Regions from separate parts of the Brevibacillus schisleri genome, predicted to be linked through region 2. Evidence: riboswitches for the same ligand, from Rfam matches in the RefSeq annotation. Region 2 holds a riboswitch; each other region holds the start of a gene.
What was found. Region 2 has a riboswitch for cyclic di-GMP ahead of ggt (gamma-glutamyltransferase). Riboswitches for the same ligand answer to the same signal wherever they lie in the genome.
Positions count from the first base shown of each region.

Region 1: another riboswitch for cyclic di-GMP. It lies ahead of ACUUHJ_RS06140 (GNAT family N-acetyltransferase); the one in region 2 lies ahead of ggt (gamma-glutamyltransferase).
Region 3: another riboswitch for cyclic di-GMP. It lies ahead of ACUUHJ_RS28470 (hypothetical protein); the one in region 2 lies ahead of ggt (gamma-glutamyltransferase).

Region 1 is NZ_JBVNDM010000001.1:1,190,424-1,201,324, forward strand. Features, by position in the region: gene ACUUHJ_RS06100 (HAD family hydrolase) at 1-276, shown strand, start outside; gene ACUUHJ_RS06105 (hypothetical protein) at 424-984, shown strand; gene ACUUHJ_RS06110 (hypothetical protein) at 1,223-1,423, opposite strand; gene ACUUHJ_RS06115 (PrkA family serine protein kinase) at 1,781-3,679, shown strand; gene yhbH (sporulation protein YhbH) at 3,756-4,913, shown strand; gene ACUUHJ_RS06125 (YiaA/YiaB family inner membrane protein) at 5,001-5,288, shown strand; gene ACUUHJ_RS06130 (alpha/beta fold hydrolase) at 5,308-6,357, opposite strand; gene ACUUHJ_RS06135 (methyl-accepting chemotaxis protein) at 6,477-7,949, opposite strand; gene ACUUHJ_RS06140 (GNAT family N-acetyltransferase) at 7,951-8,505, opposite strand; cyclic di-GMP riboswitch class I at 8,697-8,780, opposite strand; gene ACUUHJ_RS06145 (peroxiredoxin-like family protein) at 8,953-9,615, opposite strand; gene ACUUHJ_RS06150 (Crp/Fnr family transcriptional regulator) at 9,700-10,377, opposite strand; gene ACUUHJ_RS06155 (DNA alkylation repair protein) at 10,377-10,901, opposite strand, start outside.
Region 2 is NZ_JBVNDM010000001.1:6,255,885-6,266,785, reverse strand. Features, by position in the region: gene ACUUHJ_RS29685 (methyl-accepting chemotaxis protein) at 1-950, opposite strand, end outside; gene ggt (gamma-glutamyltransferase) at 1,030-2,748, opposite strand; cyclic di-GMP riboswitch class I at 2,931-3,019, opposite strand; gene ACUUHJ_RS29675 (SET domain-containing protein) at 3,260-3,877, shown strand; gene ACUUHJ_RS29670 (glutamine--tRNA ligase/YqeY domain fusion protein) at 3,957-5,624, shown strand; gene ACUUHJ_RS29665 (APC family permease) at 5,746-7,080, shown strand; gene ACUUHJ_RS29660 (alpha/beta fold hydrolase) at 7,662-8,510, shown strand; gene ACUUHJ_RS29655 (hypothetical protein) at 8,548-9,243, opposite strand; gene ACUUHJ_RS29650 (gluconate 2-dehydrogenase subunit 3 family protein) at 9,399-10,139, shown strand; gene ACUUHJ_RS29645 (GMC family oxidoreductase) at 10,154-10,901, shown strand, end outside.
Region 3 is NZ_JBVNDM010000001.1:6,001,073-6,011,973, forward strand. Features, by position in the region: gene ACUUHJ_RS28435 (GerAB/ArcD/ProY family transporter) at 1-759, opposite strand, end outside; gene ACUUHJ_RS28440 (acetamidase/formamidase family protein) at 892-1,803, shown strand; gene argH (argininosuccinate lyase) at 1,863-3,308, opposite strand; gene ACUUHJ_RS28450 (argininosuccinate synthase) at 3,305-4,564, opposite strand; gene ACUUHJ_RS28455 (histidine phosphatase family protein) at 4,842-5,381, shown strand; gene ACUUHJ_RS28460 (HD-GYP domain-containing protein) at 5,410-6,744, opposite strand; gene ACUUHJ_RS28465 (DUF5317 domain-containing protein) at 6,728-7,279, opposite strand; gene ACUUHJ_RS28470 (hypothetical protein) at 7,352-7,570, opposite strand; cyclic di-GMP riboswitch class II at 7,538-7,618, opposite strand; gene argF (ornithine carbamoyltransferase) at 7,714-8,685, opposite strand; gene carB (carbamoyl-phosphate synthase (glutamine-hydrolyzing) large subunit) at 8,630-10,901, opposite strand, start outside.

The DNA of each region.
Region 1 (10,901 bases), 5.1 Mb from region 2:
TTGGTCACTGTCTACGAGGAATCGCATTTCACGAAGCCGAATCCTGGTTATTATAATGAGATTTGCCAAAAGCTTGGGGTTGAGCCGACAGATTGTGTCATGGTCGGGAATCACATGCAGGAGGACATGGTCGCATCCAAGCTGGGAATGAAAACGTTTCTGGTAACCAATTGGATGGAAGACCGTGGTGAGCCTCAGTATCAGGTCGATCAGCGGGGATCATTAGAAGAGCTGTTTACGGCGATTTCTGAAAAAAGCGGTGTGTTTGCAGGGTAAGGAATCATTATGAAAGTATAACCGAGAAGCAGGTTGTCCGTTTGAAAAAATGGCCAAGCCTGCTTTTTCACATACTTTTCCCAAAATCATCAGGTAGGCTAAGGGGTGTACAACTACGTTTTACATAATAAAAGGAGGAAATCTTGCATGAAAAAACTTGTTTCGTCTCTGGTTATGGCTACCTTGCTGTTTAGTGGTATCTCTGTAGTGGCTGCGGCGGATACAGCAGCGGATGCTACAGCTACGCACTCGAAAGCGGAGAAAAAGGAAGAAAATAGAGTAAAACTGAACGCGAAGGCTGCCAAGTGGGGCGTCGAAACCACGGATCAAACAAATAAGGAAGTAAAAGCCGCCATTCAAGAAGCAAAAGCCGCAAAGAAAGCAGAAAACGCTAAGAAAAAAGCAGCAAAAGAAACGAAGAAACAAGAACAGCTCGCGAAGCTAAACGGTAAGGCTGTAAAGCTGGGCGTTAATACGGCAGGTAAGACAGCGAAGGAAGTAAAAGCGGCTATTCAAGAAGCAAAAGCCGCAAAGAAAGCAGCAAACGCCAAGAAAAAGGCAGCAAAAGAAGCGAAGAAGCAAGAACAGCTCACGAATCTGAAAGAAAAGGCTGCCAAGTGGGGCGTTGAAACAGCAGGTAAGAGCGCAAAAGAAATCAAGGCAGAAATCGAAGCAAAAAAAGCAGAAAAGAAAGAGAATAAGAAATAACAAGAAAACAAAAAAAGCAGGTTGCCACAGTAGGCCGCCTGCTTTTTTCCCTGGATGCTTCTTACAGGTTCCAGGTTTTGTCCTCGTTGTAGCCAGCTGTCAGAATGAAAAACAGAAAAGCTCCGAAGACCAATGCTACGATAAATGTACCCACGTTTGACAGCCCCTTTCGTAAACAAACTACTCCCATTATAGCGTAGCCTGCCCACTTTGCAAACGCCTTAAAGCTGTTGCTCCCTTACGTAAGTGACAATTTTCGATGGTCATTCACGAGTTTCAAGAAGGCACAAAGCGAAATGGGCACACTCAGTATTTCTCCTGTATCGAGTTCCATTCCTGTCACTGCTTGGTAAATAAATACCGAGAGAATCACCAAGGTTGCGATGCCGGTCAAATAAAGTCCTTTTTTCACTTGAATGCGTTCTGTTTGGATGTCCATGTTCGTTCCTCCAATATTTTACGCCAATCCGTATTGGCTTTCCGTGTATGTTGCTTATGATTGTATTTTACAGGGGGAGAGGGATTACAAACTATCGAATCAACTTACAGCTACGCTTGTTAAACCTTACAATTCCGTAATCTTCCAAGCCGCCAAAAAGCAATGTGCCGTATTTTTATGGGAAGATTGCTGAAACTTGTGCTGATGTCGCGCATACACATATGTAAAGGCTGTAAGAGCCTGTTGGCAACCGGAGAAAACGGCTTGCACGTGAATGCGTGACCGCAGGCGGACATATACATGAGAGTACATTGTCGTTGGGAAGAGAGAGGGGCTTAAGAGGGAGGAGTGTCGAACATGGACATTTTAAAACGGATCGCTGAGCACCGGGCCCGCGAAGAAAACCTGATGTGGAGAGGAACATTCGCCGAATATTTGCAACTAGTACGTAAAAATCCGCAAATTGCCCAGACGGCGCACTCACGCGTCTACAACATGATTAAAAGCGCGGGGGTTGAAGAGAACGAGGACGGCTCACGTTCGTATCAATTTTTTAGTCGAGAAATCTTCGGATTGGATCGTTCTGTTGAGCGCCTAGTGGAGGAATATTTCCACTCGGCTGCGCGTCGTCTGGATGTTCGTAAACGCATCTTGCTCTTAATGGGCCCGGTCAGTGGCGGTAAGTCTACGCTCGTGACGATGCTCAAGCGGGGACTGGAGGAGTACTCCAGGACGGAAGCCGGAGCGATCTTTGCACTTGATGGTTGCCCCATGCACGAAGAGCCTCTTCATCTTATCCCGCACGAGCTGCGTCCAGAGGTAGAAGAAGAGCTGGGCATCAAGATTGAAGGAGAATTAACGCCCTATAACCGGATGAGGCTGGAGTCCGAATTCGGAGGGTGCATCGAGGATTTCCCAGTTCGCCGGATTTTGTTTTCCGAAGCCAATCGTGTCGGGATCGGTACATTTAGCCCTTCTGATCCGAAGTCACAGGATATTGCCGATTTGACGGGGAGTATCGACTTTTCGACGATTACGAAGTACGGCTCTGAGTCTGACCCTCGTGCGTATCGTTTTGATGGGGAGCTAAACAAAGCCAATCGAGGATTGATGGAATTCCAGGAAATGCTGAAATGCGACGAGAAATTTTTGTGGCATCTCCTGTCGCTGACACAGGAAGGAAACTTCAAGGCAGGTCGTTTTGCCCTCATTTCTGCAGATGAGCTGATTGTTGCGCATACGAACGAATCGGAGTACAAGGCTTTTATTGGGAATAAGAAAAATGAGGCACTGCAATCTCGGATTATCGTCATGCCGATGCCGTATAATCTGCGTGTCAGTGACGAAGAAAAAATATACGCGAAATTAATTAAGCAATCCGACTTGGGGCATGTGCATATTGCACCGCATGCGCTCCGGTCAGCAGCAGTCTTTTCCATTATGACCCGCTTGAAAGAATCGAAAAAACAAGGGGCCGATCTGCTGAAAAAGATGCGGCTGTATGACGGTGAATCGGTGGAAGGCTTCAAGGGAGCCGATCTGGAAGAGCTGCGTAACGAGCATGCCGATGAAGGAATGTCCGGTATTGATCCGCGTTATGTCATCAACCGTATCTCCAGTGCACTGATCCGTCGCGACACGGAGTGCATCAATGCGCTTGATATTCTTCGGGCGTTAAAAGAAGGCTTTGACCAGCATCCGTCCATCACCAAGGAGCAGCGGGAGAGGTATATGAACTTCATCTCGATCGCGCGCAAGGAATACGACGAGCTGGCGAAAAAAGAAGTGCAGAAGGCGTTTGTCTACAGCTATGAAGAGTCGGCAAAAACGCTCATGGATAACTATTTGGACAATGTGGAAGCTTATTGCAACATGAATAAAATTCGTGATCCCGTTACCGGTGAGGAGATGGATCCAGATGAGCGCCTGATGCGTTCCATCGAGGAGCAAATCGGCATCTCGGAAAATGCCAAGCGGGCCTTCCGTGAAGAAATTCTCATCCGTATCTCGGCCTATGCACGTAAAGGGAAGCGTTTTGACTACAGCACGCATGATCGTCTGCGGGAAGCTATCGAGAAGAAGCTGTTTGCCGATCTGAAGGATGTCGTCAAGATTACGACCTCGAACAAAACACCGGATGAGCATCAGCTCAAGAAAATTAATGAGGTTACCAAGCGTCTTATCGAAGAGCATCAATATTGCCCGGTTTGCGCAAATGAGCTACTGCGCTACGTGGGAAGCCTGTTGAACAGATGACAGAACGTTGGCGACATGAGGGGAACGTCATAATCATATTCGGCGCAGATTGCGCCAGTTGCTAGGAGGAGACGGCATGAAAGATGAATCATCGTTCATTGTCTCCCGGGAAGACTGGTCGCTGCACCGCAAAGGGTACCAGGACCAAAATCGACACCAGGAAAAAGTGAAAGAAGCGATCAAAAAAAATCTGCCCGATCTCGTCAGTGAAGAAAACATCATCATGTCGAATGGTCGGGAAGTCATTAAGATCCCTATTCGCTCCCTGGATGAATACCGATTGCGTTTTAACTTCCAAAAGGGAAAACATGGCGGTCAAGGTAAAGGAAACAGTAAGGTAGGCGATGTCGTAGCCCGTGACGGCGATCCGGAGCAAGGGCCAGGAAAGGGGCAGGGAGCGGGCGATCAGCCAGGTGTAGACTACTATGAGGCTGAAATCAGCGTAGAAGAATTGCAGGAGATGCTTTTCGCAGAGCTGGAGCTACCGAACCTTCAACAAAAAGACGAGGAACAAATCGTCGTGGAAGAGACCCGGTTCAATGATGTCAGGAAAAAGGGCTTGATGGGTAACATTGATAAAAAACGTACGCTGATTGCGGCCATTCGCCGAAATGCGCTGGCAGGCTACAGTGATATGGAGCTTGGGATCACCGATGATGATCTGCGCTTCAAGACGTGGGAAGAGATCATCAAGCCTCATTCCAATGCTGTCATTATTGCGATGATGGATACGTCGGGTAGTATGGGTGTGTTTGAAAAGTATATCGCCCGCAGCTTTTTCTTCTGGATGGTACGTTTTCTGCGCACCAAGTATGAAAAGGTCGAGATCGTCTTCATTGCCCATCATACGGATGCGAAGGAAGTGACGGAGGACACCTTTTTCTCGAAAGGGGAGAGCGGGGGGACGATCTGCTCCTCTGCTTACAAAAAAGCGTTGGAGATCATCGATAGCCGCTACCCGACATCGCAGTACAACATTTACCCGTTCCATTTTTCCGATGGCGACAACCTCACGTCTGACAATGAACGTTGCGTAAAGCTGGTAAAAGAGCTCATGGAGAGATGCAACATGTTCGGCTATGGGGAAGTGAATCAGTATAATAGGCACAGCACTCTTATGTCAGCGTATCGCCACATCAAGGAGCCGAAATTCATGCATTGTGTCATTCGGGAAAAGGGCGAGGTATACAAGGCATTGCGTACTTTCTTTGGCAAGAAAGAAGCTGTGAGGTAGTCCATGGAAGCAACCGGGCGAGAAATCGTCCGGTTGACTTGTATTTGTTTGTATGAGTCGGATGAACAAAATGTGAGGGGTGTTACTATGTATCCACAAAAGCATCGGATGCGCAACACGGGAGCCTTCACTTTCTTGGCATACTTTACATTGGGCGCAGGTGTACTGCTATTTTCCATCGGTTTATACAATGCGACGGGTCTTCAGCTGCACGAAAAGGGGTATTATATCGCATGTATGCTTCTGGTAGCAGTTGGATCGATTTTGACACAAAAAGTAGTGAGAGATAATGCAGAGGATCGAGCGATTATTGAGGAGCAGGAAAGAGAATTTAACTTGAAGGTATCGAAAGTGGAGAAAGAAACGCCGAAATAGCCCAATAAAACCGTCAGAGTCATGCCCTGACGGTTTTTCGAATGAGCTCGATAAACTCCTCTGCTTTCTCGATATGTGGAGCGTGCCCCACATTTTCCATGACAATCTCCTGATAGGAACCACCAGCGCGCTGATATTGTTCAAGCACGTCACGAATTTGGGAGACCATCGGCTGAGGGGGATATTCGTCTTCCCCCGGCCAGCCGGGGACATAGCCACGCTTGCCCAGCGTACCGAAATCAGCAAGCGACTGATCCGAGATAATGGCATCATCTGCACCGCGAATCCATAAAATCGGACACTTCGGCTCCATCTGGACAATCCCGGACAAATTTACGTATTTGGGAGAAATCGCATTCGTAATCCCTGTCGTTCCCGGAGCAACGCCGGGCCAATCGTTTACGTATTCAAAGGTACCGGGGTAAAAATCCTCTCCTATTCTCGTAGAGAGTATGGCGCTCACATAACGCTCTTCCTGCTCTGGGCCAACTTGGAATGGGGGCTTGAAATAAAGCTGATTCATGACATTGCGAGGACTGGAGGGAGATTCATTGCCCATATCCTTGGTTGCAATCCTTTTGACCAGCTCGGGGTTGACGGCTCCCCCACCTGAGCCCGAGAAGCTGCTGTAGCACGGGGTGCCAGCTATATCCTTGGTTCCACCAAAGCCGTAAGGGGACATAGGGGCGATGAGAATCAGAGATCGGACTTCCTGTGGGTGATCGATGGCAAACTGCATCGCGATCCCGCCACCCAACGACCAGCCGGCAAGATGGACAGGTGTTGGCAAGTCCAATGCCCGAATAAACGAATGAAGGTCATCCGACCAGTCTCGCAAACCACGTGTCGCATCAATGGGCAATGCTTCACTTGCCCCATAGCCTCGCATATCAGGTGCATATACACAGTACTGGTCACATAGAGCCGCAATGGTATCATCCCAGAATAAGTTAGCTGACGCATTGCCGTGAATGAGGAGAAGCGGATCTCCTTCCGGTACGCCTGCTGTTAGGTAGGAAACGAGTAATCGATCGGTCTGAATCGTTTTGGTTTCGATTCGTGCATCCATCAATGATGTGCCTCCTTTCAAGTTATCGATATAATATCAGAATATTCTTATTATATACCCATTTAGTTACAAAATGAAAAAAGAAAACAACCGCCCGTAAAAAGGCGGTTGCAGGAAGGCTACATATGGAGACCACGCATTTGCTGTTCGATTTTCTCAAAGCCGCCAGAAACCTTAACGACTTCGTCTTTTTGCTCAGAAACGAGAACAAGCACTTCTTCCAGGCTCTCTTTGTTCTTGTCGGTAATATCGGCGTTGACTTCTACTTTTGCGCCAACTTCCTGAATCATGCTGTGAACATGGACGATGAACTCTTGCAGGTTCTTCGTTTTATCTGCAAAGTTTTGCATGTAGTTGTCTACATTGGTGAACATTTCTTGTACTTCGAGGATGCCCTCGCTATTTTTCTCAAAAGACGTCTGTGACTCGGAAATCATATCCGATACGAGCTTCATTTTTTCACGAATGGTCATGAGCAGGCTCGAGATCGACTCGGAGGATAGCTTGGAGGATTCAGCCAGCTTGCGTACTTCATCTGCTACGACAGCAAATCCTCGGCCGTGTTCGCCTGCCCGAGACGCTTCAATCGTGGCATTGAGCGCCAACAGATTGGTTTGTGCAGAAATCTCGGAAATAGTTTGAATGATTTTCCCAATCGATTCGGTTTCTTTATTGAGCTCTTGAATCAGCTGGTTCGTACCTTGGATGTCCGTGATGAATCGTTCAAAGTCATTGCCGATGTTGCCAATGCGTTTTCCACTCTCGCTAGTGGCTTCTTTGGTCGATTCTACGTACTCATGCATCTCTGTAACAGAGCGGGTCATGTCCTCAACTTGCAGATTCGTCGAGCTCATTTCCCGACGCAGCTCGTCCGTATTGCTGGTCTGGATCGTAAAGGACTCCATAATGTCTTGCAGGGAAGCGACGGTTTCGACAGCGCGAACATTTACACCATCTGTTACCTTGTTCAAATTCTCTTGATAGTCTTGCACAGAGGTGAGAGATTCATTGATCTGATCGAGAACACGTTGCAACGATTCCTTCGAGGCAATCGCTTCTTGCTTTTGTTGCTCACTTTCCTCTTGCAGTTTGTTATTGAATACAGCATGCATCATGCTCGTGATAGAAACGAAGCAGAAGGTGAGCAGGAAGTACATCAGGTCAAGATTGCTTGTCGAATGGAAAATCAATTCTCTCTGTGTCAGGAAATAGTAAGAGACAATGCCTAATGTCGATACAATGGTCAAAATATTGATGAGTCGGTCTTGATAAATCCCCATGACTGCTACAAAGAACATAATGGTCATGATATTGATCATATGCGGGTCCAGTCCAACAATGATGAACATGAAGATTCCGATTACAGCGAAGTTGAAAAACTTCATGAAAGGCGCTGCTTTTTCACGGAAGTTCGGGCGATTGGATATGTACGTAAAAGGTGCCAGCACGCCATACAAAATACCCAGTACTGTGAGAACAAATGTATACGGTACGCCTAGAAAGAGGTTTAAGACCTGAACAACCGTAATAATACTTGCGAATACGATTACGACCCAATTGTTTCTTCTTCTCAATAAATCAATGTTATCCATGTTACCCACCTACCTCGACTTTTACTTGATTGGACGACGACGAATTGTACCAGGAATATTTCGGATCGTGCTTATTGTCATAGACATCTTTTAGATGAAAGAGGGTCGGAATGGCATCGGCCCCTTTGTAAAAGACGATATCTTTGGTCTGAATCGCCTTTACTTGATACTTCGTGTTAATAAATTTAAAAAAAGTTGGATCTGCTACCCCGATTGCGTGGGTATAGCCATACTTTTCAGCGTAATCTATCATCAAGCAAATTCCTTTTTGCCCTAGTTGTCCACGGTATTTCGGCAAAACAGCGAGACTGTCTACCTCCATTACTTTCATATCTTCTGTAACAACATCCTGAAATAGTGTTTTCATATAAGCACTTGATTTGGAAAAGGGCGTCATTTCAAATGTTCCACCTGCTTCACCATCATCGGCAAGTAGGAGGAATTGTGCGGAGCCTTCTTTCGCGTACTCCATCTGGAAGCCCATGCTTGTCCATACTGTTTCTTTGATTTCATGAAATTTAGCTAACTCTTGTACGGTTTCTACTTGTTTGTACATAACTTCTCCACTCCATCGTTTTCTGATTACCGTGTTGTGTATGTTTGACGTCCCAAAAGTTATGTTTTTCCATTCTGTTGCAAAAATAAAAGTGCTTTCATCCCCCTTTCAAAAAACGAAACACAAAAAAAGGCCGTTCCATCGAAATGGAACAACCGAAGCTACCAACATCAAAAAATTTGTTCCAAGATGATGGCAACCCGGCTATCATGGTCAAAGACTGTAGACCCGTGGTTTTGCGTCGCCACCTTTCGATGACTTTGCCTTTTGCATTTATTAGAAAAACTTGTAAAACTATGTCGAATTTTGCTAGACATAATCATGCAAAATATAAGACAAAAGATATAACCTTGTCAAGTTTTGGTAGGGTAAAGAAACTAATTGTTCATAAATCATAGACGAACAAAAAACCAGTTGTGATATCAACTGGTCCTTCATTCATAGGCATTAGGTTAGGGTACGCAGAATGTCTAAAACTTCGGTAGGCTCCATTCGCGCTTTGTAATCTGGATCTAAGCATGCTAATCGGATTACGCCCTGGTTGTCGAGGATATAAGTAGCAGGAATGGGGAGCGTCCAAGAATCGTCACGATTAAAATGCTCGAGATCAATATCCAATGATCGATAGGTATCCTGTAAATAATCGGGCAGTCTGAAACTGAGTTTATATTTTTCTGCTACCTGATTATTGGTATCGCATAACACGGGAAAGCTCAATCCGTTTTTCTCTTGCATAGTCAGAGAGTGTGCAGGAGATTGTGGACTAATGGCAAACAATTGGGCACCCAGAGAGGTAATCGTATCGATCTGTTTTTGGTATGCTTGCAGCTCCAAATTGCAGTAGGGGCACCAGGAGCCACGGAAAAATGTGAGGACGATGGGACCTTTTACGATTTCTTCCGACAAGGTAATGGTCTTGCCAGTGTGGTCGAACAACATGAAATCAGGCGCAATCGAACCAATCGGCAAGCCCTTTGCGTGTCCAGAGGTCCGCAGCTCCTCGATTGATCTTGTAAATGCATCTGTTACTTCACGAGTGAGGAAGCCAGCTATTTGAATGGTTGTAAAATCTAGCTCTTCGCGCAGGCTCTGAAAATGTGGTTTATCCATATGTCGTTCTCCTCTTTTTCGAAAGAATAGTAGAAGTCATAGCTTCACGATATCTTTCTTTTGGAGGGAAAGATGTAAACTGGATTACATCTTCTTTAAAATGTTATCCCGATGAATGGAAATGGTTTTAAAACCTGTTTGAATCAGTTCTTCTCTTGCTAAAGCACGTAATGCTACCGTCACAGCTTCCCGGGATGCCCCGACAAAATTGGCGAGCTCTTGATGGGAAAGAGGTAACTCAATTTTTTGAAACGCAGAACTGTAAGGAGTACCAAATTGGTCGGCAAGCCTTACTAACGTGTAAATAATGCGATCTTGTAAAGGGAGAAGGGCAAGATTTTCGGCTGCTTGGCTGATCGAAACCATTCTATCGCTAATGATCTTCATGATCTTCATCATTAGTTGTGGATGTTCAATTATGTAGCTCTCAAATTTTGCTTTGCTCATTTTACAAATGAGGCAGGCTTCGATGGTTTCTATATACATCTCCCGTGTACCTAATGACAGGAGATCCACTTCTCCAAACACATTGCCATCTCCGAGGATATCGAATGTGAACTGCCGACCATCCCGGTTTACTTTGTATAAACGTACTTTCCCCTGTTTGATGAAGTAGAAGCCCTCTGAAAAAGTTTCTGGTGTTTGAATACACGTATTTTTGGGGAAAGAGGTTAAGGAGGTTAATTGATCGATTAAGTGCAAACTTTCCTCGGATAATGAATTCAACAAATAAAATTGGGATAAATATGTGATTCGGTTCATCATTTTTGTTCGGTTTGGGTCTTCATGATTGTTCTTTTCGCTTTGGTAACAATTCTTTTCGTTTCTTTTGTATCCGAGATTCTTAGCCACTCGTCACAAAGCTGCGTCACCCAGTCTGGTTGTGATTTACTGGCATCGTTCAACCAATTCCCTACAGAATCTTGAACATATTTAGAGGCATCTGACTTCACTGGCGTGAGTAAAGGCAGGCAGCGAGCAGGCTCATTCCTCAATGCGTCTATATGCTTACACCAGACCCCTCGTGGGCGTGTGGCTTCTACCGCAAATCGGCGAATATTTTCGTCGGTATCAAGTACCCATTCGCTTAGGAGTTGAATGGAATGGTCCAGATCATGCACGAGAGAATCTCGAATCGCCATCCATGCGAGCTCTCTCACTCCAAAATGTTGATCGGCCGCGAATTTTCTTATTTGCCTTAGTTTTTCTTCGAGAGATAAGCTGTTATCCAGGCCGATGATATAGGTACTCCAGCAACGGACACTGTCTGACTTGTGGTTGGCTAA
Region 2 (10,901 bases):
GCCACGGAGGCAACTGCCGCAATAGGGCGTGAGATTTGCCGGGAAACAGCGTAGGCGATTGCGGTCACGACAGCAACTACAACGATGACAATGATCCTGACCATGGTGGTAACGGATGAAACCGCAGACGTTATAGATTCAACAGGGATATGCAGATATAAACCAAAGTTGGTCTTGGGAATGGGGGAGTAGGTGACAACGTATTCCTTGCCATTGTCCGAGTAGCTGTATGAGCCCTTTTCTGTTTTTCCTGATTGAAGGATTTCCATTAATGGCTGCGGCAGAGCGGATTCCGCAAGCGGTTTTCCGATCAGATCCTGGGTAGGGTGGTACTGAATTTGGTTCTTGTTATCAACGAGAATTGGATAACCATCGTTGCCTACTTTCAAATCTTTGAGAAAGGTAGCTGTGAAGTCATCTACATTGACGAGCCCGGTCAAGACACCAAGCTTCTCGTTGTTTTTCCCTTTTACAGGGGAAGCGACGATGATAGAGCGATTGCCGGTTGTCTTCGCAATAAGAACATCGGAGAAGCTGGGCTTGTCCTGCATACCGTCTTTGAAGAATTGGCGCTCGCCAAGATTGATTCCAACGCTTTTGGGGAACGTATCAGCCGTTACTTTTCCATCGCTTGCGATAAACGTATTTCCGTCATACAGCTTCATTTCCTCGGTAAACTTGCGAATAAATTCATTTTTTGCTGCTGCATCATCGGATTGAATATCCGAGGTGCGGGCTAAAATTTGAATTTCTGTCATACGCCGGTCCAGATATTGATCCATCGCTATGGCTGTACTGGAAGTAAGGTCAACATAGGATGATTTTTGTTTATCAATCAGAATGGATGAAAAGCTGTTCGTGATAAACAAAGAAACGGCAGTAAGTGGAATGACAGCCACGATGAGAAACCAAAAAATCATTTTGTTCCTGAGTTTGTTGAACAAAAACATAGGTTTGTCCACTCCTAATCCGTGAATGCGAAATAGAAACAGTCAGACTGCTGAGTCATCTCAGCAGTCTGACAAAATATTAATAGCCCATTGCTGCGCCTTCACCGCGAGGGTCAGCACCGCCAAATTTTACATTGGTTTGCGGATCAATCAGGATTGCGCCAGACTGTCCCATCGCATCGGTATAGGCTGCTTCCAGCTTTTCGACTGGATGCCCACGTTTAATGAGCTCGTCCAGGACTTCTTGAGGGATGCGGCTTTCCACCTTGAGATTGTTGGAAGCAGATCCCCAGTTGCGTCCATGCAGCCATCTTGGCGCTTCGATTGCGTCTTGCACGCTGAAGCCAAAGTCGACGATGCGTGTGACGAGAGCGGCTTGCGTTTGTGGCTGTCCTTCTCCCCCTTGTGTTCCGTAAAGAAGATAAGGCTTGTCCCCTTTAAAGAGCATAGCTGGGTTAATGGTGTGGAAGGTGCGTTTTCCTGGTTCCAAGTGATTGATGTGTTTGGAATCCAGAGAGAAATAGCTTCCGCGGTTTTGCAAAAGGACACCCGTATCTTTCGCTACGATGCCGGAACCCCAGTCAAAGTAGTGACTCTGAATGATGGACACGGCATTTCCATCTTTGTCGACGATCCCGAACCAGGTTGTATCGCCTTTTGGATCAAGCGGTTCTACAGATTTGGCTGCTTGCTTCATATCAATGCGCGCTGCTAAATCTTTCCCGTGCTGCTTGGACAACAGCTCATCCACAGGGATATCCGCAAAGGCAGGGTCAGTCAGCCATTTGTCGCGGTCAGCAAAAGCCTGTTTGGTAGCTTCCACAATCGTGTGGTAGTAATCGGGTGTTCCTTCACCCATGCTTTTGAGGTCAAAGTTGTTCAAAACATTAAGAATAGAGAGTGATGCCATGCCTTGGGAGTTAGGCGGAACGTTATACGCTTTGTAACCGCGGTAGTCTACCGTAATGGGATCTGCCCAAGTGGAGGTATGCTTCTCAAAATCTTTCAACGTGAGCAATCCGCCGTTGGCTTTCATGTCTGCTACGATTTTTTTAGCAACTTCTCCTTTATAAAAACCGTCAGCGCCTTTTTTCGCAATGATTCGCAAAGTATTGGCAAGATCCTTTTGTTTGAGAATTTCGCCTGCTGCATAAGGATCGCCGTTGGGCTTCAGGAATGTTTTGCGGAAGCCATCAAAACGTTGAAGATTCTTCAAGTCATTGTCAGTTGGATCTGTCGCATATTTTGTCCAATATACTTGATTGGGGGAGACGGGATATCCGTTCTCGGCGTAGCCAATGGCAGGCTCCAGCAGTCTGTTCCATTGAAGCTTATTATTGCCCATGCTTTTATGGGCGTAGTTGTACGCTTCCCACCAGCCGGAGACGACACCAGGGACAGTGTTTGCTGATTCATAACCGCGGGACGGGATTTTTTCGTAGCCTTTACCTTTGTAATAGTCGATGGTTGCCTTTTCGCCTGCGCGACCACTGCCGTTCAGCGCCTTCAGCTCTTTTGTTTTGGCATTGTAGATAAGCCAGAAGTTATCTCCGCCAATGGTTGTGTAATGAGGATAGACAACAGCTAAGGTGGAAGCGGCTGTAATAGCAGCATCTACTGCATTTCCACCGTCTTCCAATGTTTTCAGGGCCGCAGCCGTAGCCAGATAGTGAGGAGTCGTCACCATTGCGTTCGGTGACATCGATGTTGGACGGTTAGCAGCTTGTGCTCCAGAGAATGTTGTTACCCCGATGACAGCAGTCAGCGCGACGGTCGAGAGTTTCTTCCAGAATGACATTCCTATGAAACCTCCTTCATGATGAAAAGAATAATGATTCATTAAACCGGCTATCCGCTGTTGCCTCACCTCCTTTAAAAGTTAAAAATACACAAACATACAAAAGTAGACAAAAATAGACATTATGAGCGCAAAAAAAAGACCAATGATATAGGATCATTGGTCGCGTCCTACATCAATACTTCGGTAGCTGGCAAGCGTGTCCGCTGTTGCGGAGGTAGCCCCTGTAGCTTTGCGTCGCCGGATTTCCCCGGGTATGCCGTTTCGATATCAATGGGTGAAGCATAAATTGACACATATACTGATTCGATCGTTGTGGGAAAATGTTCCTAAAACTCCGTTTGCCAATAATATAGACTATTTACCATTTGTGGTAAATAAGAAAAATATTTTAATCCGGAAAAATAGTTAGGAATGCTATGTATTTTTCGAAAGATATTCACACACCTCCTGGGGCAAAGCTGCTTATGATGATAAAAAGGCACATTTGCCAAGGAGTGAAACAAAGACCATGATGCATCCCGATACGGAATTGCGCTATATCAACGATGAGATCGGGTACGGTGTGTTTGCGACAAGGTTTATCCCAAAAGGAACGATTGTATGGGCACAGGATGATTTGGACCAAGTATTGGACCCTGCATTTGTGGAAAGACTTGACTCATTACGAAAACAGGACGTACAAAAATATTCGTTTAAGAACCAGTTCGGAAAGTACATTCTTTGTTGGGATAAGGCAAGGTACGTAAACCACAGCTTTCATGCGAATTGTGTGCCGACCATGTATGATATGGAATTGGCTGCACGGGATGTTTTTCCGGGCGAAGAGCTGACTGATGATTATGGAACGTTAAATTTGGATGAACCTTTTGAGTGTTTGCCCGAGTCCGACACGGACCGCTCCCGTGTAATGCCCGATGATTTGCTTCGGTATTACCCGCAGTGGGATCGGATTGCAGCGGAAGCATTCCAACGGTTCAATCATGTTGAACAGCCTTTGCTGCATCTGATTCCCCCGAAGCATCTCGAAACGATTCGTGGGATCACGGAGCAGCGCTTAGCCATTGATTCTGTCATTCACCTGTATTGCAGGTCACAATGGCAAACGGGGCAGCAATGGGAGACGTGAGCGGGTCGGTCAACGACCCGATTTTGTTGAACTCTGGGTAGAGAATCAGTATTATGGAATGTAAAGGTGAAGTGAAAGGTTGATTTCATTGGAAAACAAGGTAGCGGCATCCAATTTTATCCGCAATATCATGATTGATGACTTGCAAGAGGGCAAAGTAAAGGAAATCATTACCCGCTTTCCCCCAGAACCGAACGGGTATCTCCATATTGGACATGCAAAAGCGATCTGCCTCAACTTTGAGTTGGCACGAGAATTCTCCGGCAAGGCCAACCTTCGTTTTGACGATACCAACCCGGTGAAGGAAGACATCGAATACGTAGAGGCTATCAAAAGGGACGTTCAATGGCTTGGCTTCGAGTGGGACGGGCTGTTTTTTGCATCTGATTACTTTGAAGAGATGTATAACCGTGCGGTGCTGTTGATTAAAAAAGGTCTGGCTTACGTAGACGATCTGTCTCCAGAAGACATGCGTAAAATGCGTGGAACATGGACAGAGCCAGGCACAGATAGTCCGTTCCGCAGCCGGTCTGTGGAGGAAAACCTGGACCTGTTTGCACGTATGCGCCAAGGGGAATTCAAGGACGGGGAAAAGGTGCTGCGTGCGAAAATCGATATGGCTTCGCAGAACTTCAACATGCGTGATCCGGTTCTGTATCGAATCTCCCATGCAACGCATCACAACACGGGCGACAAATGGTGTATTTATCCGATGTACGACTTCGCTCATCCGTTGGAGGATGCCATTGAGGGCGTGACACACTCCTTGTGCTCGCTGGAATTCGAAGATCATCGCCCGTTGTACGACTGGGTAGTCCGCGAGTGCGAAATGGAGAAGGTACCACACCAGTACGAATTTGCTCGCTTGAACCTGACGAACACTGTGATGAGTAAACGCAAGCTGAAACAGCTAGTCGATGAGAATGTGGTAGACGGCTGGGATGACCCGCGCATGCCAACCATCGCAGGTTTCCGTCGTCGCGGCTATACACCGGAAGCGATTCGTACATTCGCTCGTGAAGTAGGGGTAGCGCGCGCGAACAGCACCGTTGACGAGAAAATGCTGGAGTATTTCATCCGTGAGGACCTGAAGCTGAAGGCACCACGTACGATGGCTGTATTGAATCCGTTGAAGGTCGTCATCACGAACTATCCGGAAGGACAAGTCGAGATGCTTGAAGCGGAGATCAATCCAGAGAACCCAGAGATGGGCAATCGTCAAATTCCGTTCTCCCGCGAAATCTACATTGAGCAGGACGACTTCATGGAAAACCCGCCGAGCAAGTATTTCCGCCTGTTCCCGGGAAATGAAGTACGTCTCAAGCACGCGTACTTCATTAAATGCAATGACTTCGTGAAGGATGCAGATGGCAACGTGATCGAGATCCATTGCACGTATGACGCTGAGACGAAGAGCGGCAGCGGTTTTACAGGTCGCAAGGTAAAAGGTACGATTCACTGGGTGGATGCGACCAATGCGGTTCCTGCTGAATTCCGTTTGTACGAACCATTGATTATGGATGATGAAGACGCAGAGGGTACTTTCCTCGACAACGTTAACCCGAATTCGTTGGAAGTGCTGCAAGGCTATGTGGAGCCAAATATGAAAGAAACCAAGCCTCAAGACAAGTATCAATTTTTCCGCCATGGCTATTTCAATGTCGATCCAAAGCATACGACAGATGATAAGCTCGTATTCAACCGGATTGTATCGTTGAAGAGTTCCTTTGAACTGCCAAAAGCATAGGAAATACTCATGTAAATCAAGCGCTGCTGTGCATGGAGAACCCGTGTGCAGCGGCGCTTTTTTCTTTCGTGATTATAAATTGGCGTGTATAATTATTCTGTTACAAAAAGGGGGACAGGCAGTGAACGGGAGAGCAGAACTAACACGTAGTTTGAAGTTGCGGCATATTGTCGTAATTGGACTGGGCTACATGGCCCCGATGGCCGTTTTTGACACCTTTGGCATTGTTTCTGGAGAAACGGGGGGGCACGTTCCTGCTGCTTATGCAGTCACACTTCTTGCAATCCTGTTTACGGCGGCAAGCTACGGAAAGATGGTACGGCTATTCCCATCAGCAGGGACCGCGTATACGTATACGCAGCAAACGATCCATCCGTATGCCGGATTTCTAGTAGGTTGGGCGTCCTTGCTGGATTATTTGTTTTTACCGATGATTAACGCTTTGTTGACAGGGGTTTACCTGTCATCCGTGTTTCCTGATGTATCGACTGTATGGTGGATTATAGGATTCATTGTACTGGTGACGGGGTTAAACGTATTTCGCGTAACAGTAACCGCATCCGTCAACTCGATTTTGGTGCTGTTTCAAGTCGTGGTCGTCGTGCTGTTTGCGGGATTGGCAATCCGTGGTCTTATGCAAGGTGACGGGCTTGGGCAAGTATTCAACCTGCGACCATTTTTGTCACCGGATATGTCTGTCATTGCACTGCTTTCCGGTGCATCGATTCTTTGTTTTTCCTTCCTTGGCTTTGATGCAGTGACAACACTCACGGAGGAAACCGTCGATGCGAAAAAGACGATTCCACGCGGGATTATGCTCGTAGCACTCGCGGGAGGAGCACTATTTATTACGGCCTCTTATTTCATGCAATCATTATTTCCTGATGTTTCGGTATTATCTGATCCAGAAGCTGCTTCAGCGGAGATTGCGTTGTTCATCGGCGGAACCATTTTTCAATTGGTGTTTTTGGCCGCCGCCTTGTCCTCAACGCTCGCTTCCGGGCTTGTATCCGTCACGAGTGTCACTCGTTTGCTGTACGCAATGGGCAGGGACGGATTTTTGCCGAAGCGCTGGTTCGGTTATGTACATCCGAAGCTGAGAACGCCCGTGCTTAACGTTTTGTTGGTAGGAGCGTTGATGCTGTTTGCTTTGTACATGGATTTGCTAACCGCCACGTCCTTCATTAACTTTGGCGCACTGATCGCCTTTAGCTTTGTAAACATCAGCGTAATGGCGTACTATTTCCGCAAACAAAAGAACAAACATATCAAGGATTGGTGGGGCTTCGTGTTGTCACCGCTCATCGGGACAACGTTCATCGCCTTTTTGTGGGTCAACCTGGAAGCAACGTCCATGATGCTGGGCTTGCTATGGAGCTCTGTCGGCCTGATCTATTTGTTATATTTGGTGAAGGTCAAGAAAACCAATTTGGAAATGATGAAGTTTGAGGAGTAGAGGGGCTGTAGTGGGGAAGAAGTGGATTTCCAGTCTACGCTTCGGCCTCCGCCCCGCGAGGGGATTGACTGTCCGCTCCGAAATAAATGGCGGGAGCGCTTCAAAAGTAGAGTTCCGAGGATGTATTCGCAGAGGTTGAAGCTGAAAACCCCCGCCATTTATTCCTACACTAGGCCGGGCTCCAGAGGCGCTAAGACTGGAAATCCACTTCTTCTCACGTGGCTTTGGTTATCATTTTTGAAAGTGAATTCAGGAGGGAGAACAACGATCCTCTCTCTTTTTTATTCATCCAGATTCACCCCAATTAAAGTATGAGGACAACAAGCAGCTCGCAGAGGAAACAGGAGAAAACAGCGAAGATCTTAGGGACACCGACCGAGACGCAATGCAAAAAGCGAAACACGCCCTTAAGCGTCCACCTCTGAAACACATCCTGAACCGACCACTTTGGACGCGGTTTCGCTTTTTGCATGGAGTCGGGCAGTCAATCCCCCAGGGGGTGGCCCTAGAAGCTGAGCGTTTTCTCCTGTTTCCTCCCCACCACTACAGCCAGAACAAAGAGCAGTAAGGAGGCAAGCAAAATGAACGTAGCATTGTTCGCGCAAGTCAATCGTTTGGAGGTAGAAGGAGGCACGCTAGAGTACGGCGTAACAGGAAAACCACAAGCACCTGCCCTGCTGCTTTTGCATGGCATTCGCAACACCAAGCTACTGTTTGCGCCCATCTTGCCAGCATTGGCAGAGCGATATCGGGTGATTGCGGTAGATATCCGAGGTCACGGGAATTCCGTGAGCCATGGCTCCTTTTCATTTGAGCGGATCGTAACGGATTTGATTCAACTTTTGGAGAAAGAACGGCTCGAACAAGTAACGATTGTCGCAGCGTCCTTTTCAGCTGTACCTGCCCAGATGCTTGCGATTCGCGAGCCCAAGCGCGTAGCTTCGCTCGTTTTATTGGATGGAGGCTATTATTCCTTGGGAGAAGTTCCTGGATTCGATCGGGAGAAGGTTGTCGAACGGCTAGCTACCACGCGTTTTTCTTCCGTAGAGGAGGCAGAAAGGCAGTTCTCTGAGCGGTATGGTTCGAGCGTGATGCCAGAGGGGTGGATGCGAGAGGAGCTTGTGAAAAAGGAAGACGGAAGCTACGGATACCGTTTGCCGAGGGAGGCGTTTTCCGCTTACTTCCAAGAGTACAGCATTCATAGCCAACCGGAATTGTTCCAACAGCTAACATGCCCCGTGCTATTACTCCTGGCTGACGACAGCTTATTTTCAAAAGAAGAGCAGCAGTTTCATCGACAGGCAGTTGCCACCTATCAAGGAATGGTGAAGCAGGCCAAGGTGAAAATGATACCGAAGGCACAGCATTTGCTAATGGTGACGCATCCTCAAGAGACCGTGAACGAAATCCATCATTTTTTATCGAAATAAGGAAGGGACAAGCGATTGCTTGTCCCTTTATCTTTGTTTACCGCTTCGCTTCACGAATGAGCACGTTCAACTGTTCAGCCATGGCCTGCTGATTCTTCTGATCCTTCATTTGTTTTTTTACCGTTTCTAGCGCTTTGATGCCTTTTTTTGAGTTCACGACCTTCACGGGTGTATCTGTCCCATAGATACGTTCGATTTGGGAGCGTGCTTGTGCGAAAGTGCTCTGATGATCGCTTGTACCCAATGTCCCTGGGGTTCCGCTCCCTGATTTTGTACGGGTAGCATCATGCCCGCGACTGGAGCTTCCGGAGTAATTGCTGATGAGATGGGACTGCATCGGATCCATTTGATTGATCGATTGTGTATTGGCAGTAGAAGGAGCCAAGTAGACGGCATCGTTCACAATCAACGCCTGGATACCGTGTACGCCTGCTGCCTTCAGTTGGGCTTCCAGCTTTGTGGAAGGACCACCTGTGTGAAGGTGTGAGCTGCCCATAGAGCTGTAGAGAGCATTACCCATTCCGCTATACGTATGGCCGTGCGCGTTTGTCGTGAATTTTTTATCGCGATCCACGCTTGGAATAACCGTTGCGCCTTTTGGGGCTTGCGTTGTGGACTGTGTGCGTGCTGGTGTATGTGGCTTCGTAGGTGGAGCGGCTTGATTCATACAAGCTGTCAGTAAAAGTACAGTCCCTAAACCTGCGGTACCAACCCATTTGTGGAAGTGCTTCATCAAGATCCCTCCAAGTCATCCTACCTATGTAAAGCTATCTTTTGTTCGCTGCATGAAGTTATGAGTGGAGCTTGTTGGAAAAATTTCTGTGGTCACGATTATCTTGGGGAAAAAATGCACAAACCAAAGGAAGGAAATCACTGGAGGTGGTAGATTTGGCAGATTCAAACAACGTGAAGGAGCAGCCAGTATCCCGAAGGAACTTCTTGAAAAACTCTGGCTTGGTGCTCGGTAGCTTGGTCGTGGGTGGCGTGGCAGGGAGCTTGCTCCGCAAACCGGAACCTCAAGCACAGCCAGCAGCACCGCCCCCTGCGGCCGATTACAATCAGGCGCTCATGTTTTTTACACCTGAGCAATTCAAGGTGGCGGATGCCGCTTGCGAGCGCATATTTCCTGAAGATGAGCTAGGTCCGGGGGCGAAGGCACTTGGTGCAGCTTATTTCATTGACCACCAGCTAGCGGGTGATTGGGGCTTTAATGCTCGGGATTACATGCAAGCGCCCTTTTATCCGGGTGAAATTACACAGGGCTATCAAGGTAGGTTAAAACGCAGGGAAATATTCGATATCGGCCTTCAAGAGATGAACAACTATAGCAACAGTACCCACGGAAAGCGGTTTTACGAACTCCCACCAGAACAGCAGGACGCTGTTTTAAAGGCTTTTGAATCCGATGAAGTAAAATTGACGACCATTTCGGCGAGCACTTTTTTCAATATGCTGCGGGCCAGTACGATCGAAGGTGTTTATGCAGACCCTCTATACGGAGGCAATAAAAATATGGACGGCTGGAAAATGAAGAATTTCCCAGGTAATCAGATGGCGTATACACAGCTGATCGATAAGCCTGAGTTTGTGAAGATGGCTCCCTTAAGCTTGCGGGATCATCAACATTAGGGAGGACTGTACATATGGCCAAAAAGTTACCTAAGGTTGACGTCGTGATCGTGGGGGTGGGCTGGGGTGGAGGCATTATTGCTTCTGAGCTAACCAAGCAAGGTCTGACAGTAGTGGGGCTAGAGCGAGGCAAGGAGCGCAAAACCGAGGACTACTTCATGGTACACGATGAATTGCGTTATGCCCTTCGTTATGAGCTGATGCAAGATTTGTCCAAAGAAACGATCACGTTCCGCAGTAAAATGAACGTTCGTGCGCTTCCCATGCGGTCATACGGTTCCTTTTTGCTCGGGACAGGACTAGGGGGATCTGGTGTCCACTGGAACGGACAGACCTTCCGCTTCCTACCGTATGATTTCCAAATCCGCTCCAAGACGATTGAACGGTATGGCGCAAAGAAAATTCCAGAGGGAATGACGATCCAGGATTGGGGCATTACCTACGATCAACTGGAGCCATACTTCGATAAGTTTGAAAAGATGGCGGGAATCGCTGGCGAGGAGAATCCGTTGGGGGGGAAACGCTCGAGTCCTTATCCGACACCTCCGATGCGTACTACACCGAGTATGAAAATGTTTGCGGATGCGGCGAAAAAGAAAAACCTGCATCCATACATCCTTCCATCAGCCAATCTCTCGCAAGCGTATACCAATCCAGACGGGGTGGCCCGGGCTGCGTGTCAGTACTGCGGCTTCTGTGAAAGGTTTGGCTGTGAATACGGAGCAAAAGCCGATCCAGTGGTGACCGTGATCCCGGTAGCCA
Region 3 (10,901 bases), 250 kb from region 2:
ATAGGTTGGATAAAAATGCCGCGAAGTCTGTTCTGCCCCCAAAACAAGGATGCACATCAGCATGATGATGAACAGCACAATGCCTCCAAGCAACGTCCCCAGAAAAAAAGATCTCATACGTTTTTGGATAGGCGAGACAAACGGAAGAACCGCCATAAAAATGACCAGCTCTGAAAAAGGAAAGGCGAATGCCGCAGTAGATCCCTGCAAAATAGGCTTCCACCCATTTTCAAATACAGGTTGAATTCTCGACATGTCCGCTTGCGGCAGAAGAGTAATCATGAGTAAACCAAAAAAGAAAAAGAACCAGACAAAATAGATTTCTGCCGATTCTGCGACTGTTTGCAGTCCCAAACTCACACCAAACATAATCACAATGACAAACAATAGCTGTATCGCGAATCTTGGAGTCGAGACTAATAGATGCGTGCCAACAAAGTCGCCGATTTCCATCACATGGGCCCCTGCTGAAAACAGCGTATAGCAAATAAACAAGAGGGTAATGATCGTTCCTAATACTCTCCCCACGGTTTGATCAACGAAGGTAAAGAAGCTCTGATTCCGATAAAGCTTCCCCACAGCTATGAGTAAGACAATATTGAGCAGTCCCACCACAAGCCCGATCAGGACGGATATCCACGCATCCTGTTTAGCGAGTGTAGCCGTCATGCCAGGCAGGACGAGAACGGAATCCCCAATGGTAACAAGGGTGACGAGCATCAATAGTTGCCGGGGACTGATCTTGTAGCTCTCTTGCATGATTGCTCCCTGCTCTCTTTAGGCCTTCGATCCCTTTATACAATTATTTCCTCCATGAATCGGCGCTAAACACGTAGGCATTTCATGCTATGATAAAGAAATATATGTAAAATGGATGGGAGGACTGCAACCATGTACAGAGTAAAAAAGCAGGACGTAATTTATGCCATGTCTCCTGAAAATCGGCCGGTCTTGAAGGTAGAAGCAGGCAGTATCGTAACGTTTGAAACCTGCGATTGCTTCGAGGACCAAATCCAATCGGCTGACACGGTGTTTCAAGAGCTTGATTGGAATCGGATCAACCCTGCTTCCGGCCCTATTTATATAGAAGGAACAGAACCAGGCGATATTTTGGTTGTTCATATTCAGAAAATTGAGATTAAAAATTTAGGTGTAATGGTTACAGGGCCGGAACTGGGTGTAATGGGTTTCGACCTGCAAGAAAATGTGATCAAAATGATTCCGATACAAGATGGAAAAGCTGTCTTGTCAGACAAGCTTCAGGTTCCGATCAGTCCCATGATTGGCGTAATTGGGACAGCACCTGCCAAAGAAGCCATTTCATGCGGTACGCCGGGCGATCACGGCGGCAACATGGACTGCAAGCAAATGCGCGAAGGTACTACATTGCTTTTACCCGTAAATGTTCCCGGCGCATTGTTTGCCCTGGGTGACCTTCATGCTGCAATGGCTGACGGTGAAGTTGCAGTATGTGGTGCGGAAATCGCAGGGGAAGTAACCGTAAAGCTCGATGTGATAAAAGGAAAACAGTGGCCGTTACCGATGGCAGTCAACCAAGAGCATTTAATCACAATTGCGTCGGAAAAAGAGCTGGACAAGGCTGCGGATCGAGCGGTCATCAACATGGTACAATTTCTACACGAAGAGCTCGGCGTAGAAAAGGCCGAAGCCACCTTCCTGCTCTCCGCTGCGGGAGATTTGCGCATCTGTCAGGTCGTGGATCCCTTAAAGACAGCCCGTATGGAGTTGCCTCTCGCGTACGCAACCGCAGTTGGCTTTGATTCGAAAATAGTCGGTAGATAAGGATAGAACGCAAAAAAACCCCAAAGCTATGGGGTTTTTCTTTGTATACATGTTCGTTTTTATGCAGGTGAACCAACATCGATCAGGGATTCAATCATGACCTTTTGACTGTTTTTATCCACCCAAGCATGTGTTTCTACTAGTTGCTTGCGGTACCAATCGATTTGGACTTCTACCTGATTACGAGCGGTCCCACCCAACACGTTGCGCGCATTGACGACGGTCTCAACAGCTAGAGCTTCATACACATCTGCTCCAATAGCCTCTGAGAAGCTCTGGAATTCTTCCAAGGTCAGATCGAGAAGATATTTTTGCTGCTCGATGCAGTACAAAACGGTTCTCCCTACGACTTCATGCGCCTGACGGAACGGCATGTCTTTGCGAACCAGGTAATCTGCCAAATCTGTCGCATTGGAAAAGTCATTGGTAACTGCTTGACGCATACGATCTGCTTTGACTTGCATCGTTTTAATCATCGGCGTGAGCAACGCTAGCGCACCATGAATGGTAACTACCGTATCGAACATGCCCTCTTTATCTTCTTGCATGTCCTTGTTGTACGCCAGCGGCAAACCTTTCAATACGGTCAACAATCCAAATAGATTGCCGTAAACACGCCCTGTTTTTCCGCGAACCAGCTCTGCCACATCAGGATTTTTCTTTTGCGGCATGATACTGGACCCTGTGCAAAAAGCATCGTCTAGCTCCACAAAAGAGAATTCCTGACTGCTCCAGATGACGAGCTCTTCACACAGACGGGAGAGATGAGTCATGACCAAAGAAGCGTCTGCCAAAAATTCGACAATGAAATCACGATCACTCACGGCATCCATGCTGTTTTGATAGATACCGTCAAATTGCAGCAATTCCGCTACAAATGTGCGGTCGATCGGGAATGTCGTACCTGCGAGAGCACCTGCTCCAAGCGGCAACACATTCACACGCTTCCACGTCTCGGTCATCCGTTCGATATCGCGTTGTAGCATGGACACATACGCCATCAAGTGATAGCCAAACAATACCGGTTGCGCACGTTGCAAATGTGTATAGCCTGGCATGACGGTATCGAGATGCTGACCTGCTTGCTCTAACAATGCCTCTTGCAAATACATCGCCAATTGGATAATCTCCATCAGCTTTTCTCTGAGGTACAGGTGCATATCCAACGCAACCTGGTCATTGCGGCTGCGTCCAGTGTGGAGTTTGCCCCCCACTGGACCGATCTCTTCAATCAGCATCTTTTCAATATTCATATGCACATCTTCGTGCGCAACGAGAAACTCAGCTTGCCCGCGCTCAATTTTCTCTTTTACTTTTTTCAAGCCAGCAATGATCTGTCTTACTTCCTCCATCGGCAGGATGCCACACTTGCCCAACATGGCAACATGAGCCAGGCTTCCAACGATGTCCTGTCGCCACATTTTCTGGTCGAAAGAAATAGAAGCGGTATACTCTTCTACGAGTTGATTTGTCGGCTTCGTGAAGCGTCCTCCCCAGAGTTTCATTGCTTGATCGCATCCTTTTCATCCAAAATCTTAATGGCCGTGTTTTTATTCTCGTGCAGTACACCCTCGTTTACCTGTGCGTATACCTTTGTTGGCAGCCCCCACAGCTTGATGAAACCGAGTGCTGCTTTGTGGTCGAATTGGTCACCTGCATTGTAAGTCGCCAGCTCATGGCTGTAGAGAGACGATGCAGATGTACGGCCTACAACGATCGCATGTCCTTTGTGCAGCTTCACGCGTACGACACCCGTTACGTGTTTTTGCGTTTCTTCAATGAATGCCTGGACAGCATTGCGAATTGGCGAATACCAAAGACCCTCGTAAATCACTTGCGCCAGTTTTTGCTCAACAATCGGTTTGAATTGAGCGACCTCACGTGGTTGGGTCAAGAATTCCAGCTCACGGTGCGCCAGAATCAAAGTAGTCGCAGCCGGTGTCTCGTAAACTTCGCGAGATTTGATGCCCACCAAACGGTTTTCCACATGGTCGATACGGCCTACACCATGGTTTCCAGCGATTTTGTTCAGCTTGAGGATCAGGTCAGCCAATGGGAGCTCTTCGCCGTTCAATGCAGTTGGCTTCCCTTGCACGAAGGTGATTTCGATTTCTTCTGCTTCGTCCGGAGCATCCATGATCGACTTCGTCAGATCGTATGCACCTTCTGGAGGAGCTGCCCATGGATCCTCCAGAACACCGCATTCGCAGCTTCTGCCCCACAGGTTTTGGTCAATGCTGTATGGATTGTCCAGATCGATTGGAATCGGGATATTGTTCTTTTTCGCATATTCGATCTCTTCATCACGCGTCCAGCCCCATTCACGAACCGGCGCCACGATTTTGATATCCGGGTTCAGTGCTGTAAAGGAAACATCGAAACGTACCTGGTCGTTTCCTTTTCCTGTGCAACCGTGTGCGACAGCCACCGCGCCTTCTTTTTCCGCGATTTCAACCAGCACGCGCGAAATCAGGTAACGCGACAGTGCGGACACTAGCGGATATTTCCCTTCGTACATCGCGTTCGCCTTCAGAGCGGGCAATACGAATTCCTCTGCGAATGCGTCTTTTGCATCTACTACGATTGATTTCAATGCCCCTACCTGCAATGCTTTTTTCTGTACGAAATCGAGGTCTTTCCCTTCCCCTACATCCAATGCAACTGCAATGACATCGTAGTTATACGTATCTTGCAGCCATTTAATTGCTACCGATGTATCTAAACCGCCTGAATAGGCCAACACAATTTTTTCTTTTGCCATCATTCTCTCTCCCCGTTTCGAAGTTTCTCTTATGCGAGTAATTATACAAACTAACTAATAAAAATACAACTATTTTTCTTGTGAATTTCTTGTTAATTCGCAGTCAAAGACGGAGACGCTATGAAAATATACAATTCTCGCATAAAAAGTATCTTGTTTTTATGCATACTCATCTTCCGTTTATGCATAAACGTTTGCGTGATCAAGAGGGAAACTTATCCAGGATAGCGAATGAGTGAATGGAGGAATTCCATAGGAGAAATCTGTTGGAGGAATTATGAAAACAATTTATTTGGTACGTCATTGTCAGGCTGCTGGCCAAGAACCCGAAGCCTTGCTCACGGAAAAGGGAGAAGTACAAGCTCGGGAGCTTGCCACCTTCTTCGCTGGTTCCCCCATTGATCGAATCATTTCGAGTCCGTATCATCGGGCGGTTGCTACCATCCAGCCGCTTGCACAGGAACGCGGAATCGTAGTTGAAGAAGACGCGCGCTTGGTCGAGCGTGTCCTCAGCGGAATACCACGTGAGGATTGGTTCCAGCGACTCCGCGATACGTTCGATGACTTGACTCTTGAGCTCGAAGGAGGCGAATCCAGTCTTACTGCGATCAACCGGGCAAATTCGCTGCTCACTGAGATCTTGGCAGACGTGCATAAAAACATTGTGCTTGTTAGTCACGGATGCCTGCTGGCCTTGCTCATGAAATCAATAGATAATCGCTTTGGCTTTCACGATTGGGAGAAATTAAGCAATCCAGATGTCTTCAAGCTTACCTGCCATTTAGAAACCAGAGAGCTCGTCCGCATATGGTCGTAAACGAATAAAAACAGTTACAAGGGGCAGCTCATCTGATTGCCTCCTGTAACTGTTTATGTGGGATGGACTCTATTCCGATAATGCTCTGTAACTCATCGCACGGCAGTCGCTGAACGATTCTGATAAAATGCTCCGCCAATATCGGATCAAATTGGGTGCCGGAGCCCCTTTTGATTTCTTGAAGCGCTTCCTCCACAGGCAAGCCTTTTCGATAAGGCCTGTCCGCGACCATCGCATCGAAAGCATCTGAAATGGCTAAAATTCTCGCCATCAGCGGAATTTCATCCCCGGCTAAACCATCCGGATATCCCCTTCCATCTATACGCTCATGATGCGAGCGGATCGCCGGAAGCAATTCATTGAACATCCCTGCTTGCAAAATGATTTCGTAACCAATAACCGTGTGCTGCTTGATCTTGTCATACTCTTCTGGAGTGAGCTTTCCTTTTTTATTGAGAATTTCGTCTTCGATGCCAATTTTTCCAATGTCGTGCAAAAGACCACCAACATAAATTTCCTCTACTTGTGTAGCAGACAAACCAATATCCTTGGCAATTTCTCTTCCCCAGTAAGCCACTCGTTGGGAATGACCACTCGTGTAACGATCACGCGCATCAATAGAAGCTGCCATGGCAGTCAAAAACTTGTGGTTGAATGTTTTGACTTCTTCCACTTTTTGTTGGAGTTTATTCATACTGTCGTAATATTGATGGAATACAAAACTAATCGTGATAAAAGCAGCCATCATCGGAACTAATGTGAATAATCCATAAGTCTCAAACAGTCGAGATCCCATTCCCGCCATTACCATTAGTAAAAGGTATGTCAGCGTGGTTCCCTTTGCCATTTTCTGAACCGTTGTAAACCAATTCGTTTTAAAAAAGTAGGAAATCCCTAACCCACAAAGGACTATATTGATAAACCAATACGATACCGCTAAGAGTAAATCCGTTAACATCGTGGAAGCTGGGATATTGTCTATAGAGTTTTTGAAGAGATCGACAAACCAAATAGTTAGCACCAGCTGTCCAATGTTTGCCAAGGCCTTTAACGGGTTGGACCTGATTAGAAATGCCAGTATCAACGTTTCAACAACGGCCGACCAAACCCCTACCCAGGCTCCAAAAAGGAGAATGCCGGATAAAATAACTGCATTGTTTAGTGTCAATATGGTGTTCAACGTCCGTATGGGAGCGAACGTAGAAAAGATGGTGAGTAATGTATACGCAAACAAAACTCCCCAATGCTCTCTTGGCTCCCAATCAGACAACGAATCATAAAAAATCACTAACGCCGCTAGTGGAAAAATCCATGTCACCACTATTTTTTTCATTGTTGATCCAAACTCAACTTTTCGTTGCATAGTTTTTTCCTTCTCGGAGTTGTAATAGTGAGATTGGCTTATTCATTAAGCGTTGTACTAATAAAAATGCACCTAGCATAATAAAAATATCGCCTATGCTGATAACCCTTGGAATAATCGAAGGCATGTAAATAACATCTGTTAAAAACGGCAAATTTGTACTCTCACTCAAAATGCTGTGTTTAAAATTCGTCCCATTGATAACCGGAGTAAGATCGTAAGGCAACTTTTTCGCCTGTTCCAAATCAATCGGCATTCTTCCGTTGTTCGTCCAAATCGCCAATGAATTTAAAAACCAGCCCATCATAAAGATGCGTATGTCCTCAAATTGGCGATTAAATAAGAGAAAGACTAGTATAAATACATAGGAGATTGATACGAATATACCCCCTGCCGGAGGATAGAGCGCTGAAAGAGCTTGTAGAACTATACTAATAAAGAGAAGAGAAAGTTTATGAAACTTCGGAAACTCTTTAATCCTTCCACCTCTTAATAGAGCAACTACAAACGATAAACCGATTACATCAAGTAGCATAAAGGTATTCCTCCAAAATATTAGAGAAAAACACCACTCTTGTTACAAGCGGTGTTTTATTTGCATCCAATATTACCCAATGTTGTAGTTTGCAGAAGTAGCTGCTACGATTGCTACCACCATCATAATTGCCGCGAACCATTTTTTCATTTTCTTTTCCCCTCCTTCAAGCATAGTGGAGAAAGCTGGCTTCGCTACTGTCCGTGATGCAGAGGCCAAGCGACCAAGTACAGCCCCTGCTCCCCTTTCCTTTTCCATTAAGAAAAAGGGTGGATTCGCTACTGGCTCCATACGGACCAAGCGACCAGATACAGTCCGTACTTCTTCGCTTCTTTCCTACCTTTATTTTACACATAAGTGACAAAATTCGGCAATCATAGATTCATAGTCTATTCGATTTAATTGAAGATAGTTCTATTTAACTAGAACTATGTTCACACCAGCGCCGCCAAGATCGCTTTTTGTGCGTGCAATCTATTTTCAGCCTGATCAAAAATGACAGAGCGCGATCCGTCGATGACCCCGGTTGTCACTTCCTCCCCACGATGTGCTGGCAAGCAGTGCAAGAAGAGATAATCACGGTCTGCCGCTGCTACCAATTTTTCGTTCACTTGATAGTCGGCAAATGCTTTCAATCGCACCTCATTTTCTTCTTCAAAACCCATACTAGTCCAAACGTCCGTGTATACAGCATCTGCCCCCATGACAGCCTCTATCGGATCAGTGGTCACCATCATTTTCCCACCGCTTTGTTTCGCGTACCCTGTAGCTTTTGCGACAATGGTTGTATCCATTTCGTATCCAACCGGAGTCGCCACCCGCACGTCGAGGCCTAGCAAAGCTGCGCCCAGCACCAGTGAGTTCGCCACATTATTGCCGTCTCCTACATAGGCGAGCTTGATTCCTTTCAGCTTGCCCTTATGCTCCCAGATCGTCAGTAGATCAGCCAAAGCCTGACAAGGATGGTACAGATCGGTCAAACCATTGATAATGGGGATCGACGCATGCAGAGCAAGCTCTTCTACATAGGAGTGGGAAAAGGTGCGAATCATGATGGCATCCACGTACCGAGAGAGAACTTTTGCTGTGTCACTGATCGGCTCCCCGCGTCCGAGCTGTAGCTCTTTTCCGCTCATGAACATCCCCAGGCCGCCCAACTGGTGCATCCCTACTTCAAAGGAGACGCGCGTGCGGGTCGAAGCCTTGTCAAAGATCATTCCCAACGTCTTGCCTTGCAAAGGCTGAAATGGCTGACCCAGCTTTTGCAATTGCTTAACGTGAGCAGACAGATGAAGCAGCTCCATCAATTCTTCCCCGTTGAATTCATCGACGCGCAGAAAGTCTTTTCCTTTATGCTTTTGTAACGGCAAGTTTTGAAAGTGTTCCAATATCTTCACTGGCTGCATGCGAGCCACCTCTTTTCTTCAAAATAGACTTCACGTATAACTCGAACGTATCGACAGCGGAGAACAATGGCACACCTTGTTGTACCATCCTGCTTCGCAGGGCAAATCCTGTCCGGCCCTGACGATTGCCTTTCGTCGCAGTAACGAGAGCGAAGGCCGCTTCTTCCTTTTGCAACAGCTCGATCCACGCCGCTTCATCTGCCACGATATGCTTCACGACAATTTCTTTGGCTGCCAGCCACTCAGCCGTTCCCGGAGTCGCCGCCAGTTTCGCTCCGTCAGCGTGGAGTCGTCCGAGCAGCTCTCTTACTACTTCCTGCTTATCTCCATCTGCCAGAGAAATCATGACCAACTGACCTTTTTGCCAGTCACCGTACAAATTATCCTTGAAAGCAAAGGCTTTGCCTGCTGCCTCTTCGAAAGAATACCCCAAGCCGAGAACTTCGCCCGTCGATTTCATCTCTGGACCTAGTACCGGGTCTACACCGTTCAGCTTGATCGTGGAGAAAACCGGTGCCTTGACGACTGCAAACGGAATCTCTGGCAAAAGCCCTGTACCGTAGCCCATCTCCGAAAGCTTTTCACCCAATTGTGCGCGAACCGCCAGTTGAACCATCGGGATGCCAGTCACTTTGCTTGTAATCGGTACGGTCCGTGATGCCCTAGGATTTACCTCCAGTACATAAACCGTTTCGCCATCAATGACGAACTGGATATTGATTAACCCGACTGCTTCCATTTCCTTCGCGATTGCTTCGGTATAGCTCGCAATTTTGTGCTTGATGTTATCCGTCAGATGAGGAGCTGGGAACAAGGCTACACTGTCGCCTGAGTGGATGCCCGCTCTCTCCACATGCTGGAAAATGCCTGGGATGATAACAGTTTGTCCGTCGCATACCGCGTCTACTTCTGCTTCCTTGCCTGGAACGTATTTATCCACGAGGAGCGGGAAAAACATGCTCATTTCCGGATGGTTCAACCAGTCGTGAAGGGTAGCTTGCAGCTCGTCGATATTGTGGACAACGACCATACCTTGCCCGCCGATGACGTACGAAGGTCGCATCAAAACAGGGAAGCCGATTTCCTCCGCTATCGCGGTTGCATCCTCCAAGGACGATACTCCTTTACCGGGGATATGCGGAATGTCCAGCTTGCGTAGCATGGTGTAGAACAGCTCGCGGTCCTCCGCGCGTTCGATTGCGGTAAGCGACGTACCCATTACTTTCAGCCCCGCGTTCTCCAGCTTGGCTGCCAAATTGATCGCGGTTTGACCACCGAACTGAACCATGACGCCCTCAACCTGTTCGCGTTCTGCGATATGCAGCACGTCTTCTACGTGAAGCGGTTCAAAATAAAGATGGTCGGCAGTTTCATAGTCAGTGCTGACCGTCTCTGGGTTGTTGTTCACAACGACTGCCGCAATACCGCTGGCCTGAAGTGCTTTGGCTGCATGCACAGAGCAGTAGTCAAATTCGATTCCCTGACCAATGCGTATAGGACCTGAGCCAAGTACCAGAACTTTGCGGCTAGACAGTGACTCGACCTCATCTATTCCTTGCCAATCCGAATAGTAGTAAGGGGTTTGGGCATCAAATTCTGCCGCACAAGTGTCCACGATTTTATAAGTAGGCGTAATGCCTGATTCTTGACGAAGTGATTTGATTTCAGCAGGTGTAGCACCAACCAGTGTAGCGATGGTTTCATCGGCAAACCCGCGACGTTTTGCTTCCAACAACAGCTCTGGGGTCAATGTTTTGCCGTCGTGGCAAGACAGCTCTACTTCCAAGTCCACGATTTTACGCAAGCTCCGCAAGAAAAACGGATCGACACCAGTCAGATTGTGCAGCTCACTTTCTGTAAAGCCTTTGCGAATCGCCTCGGCAAAAACAAACAGTCTGATATCCGTTGCGCCCTGCAAGGATTGGGCAAGCTCCTCACGCGTCCATGATGCCAGCTCTGGTCGAGTCAAATGTGTGCACCCCTGTTCCAGAGAACGAACTGCCTTCAAAAGTCCTGCTTCCAGATTGCGGGCGATCGACATGACCTCGCCAGTCGCTTTCATTTGCGTCCCCAACTTGCGGTCTGCCAGCGGGAATTTGTCAAACGGGAAGCGTGGGATTTTGACAACGATGTAGTCCAACGCTGGTTCAAAGCTAGCGTACGTGTAGCCCGTGATTGGATTAAGTACCTCATCCAGCCCGTAGCCCAATGCGAGC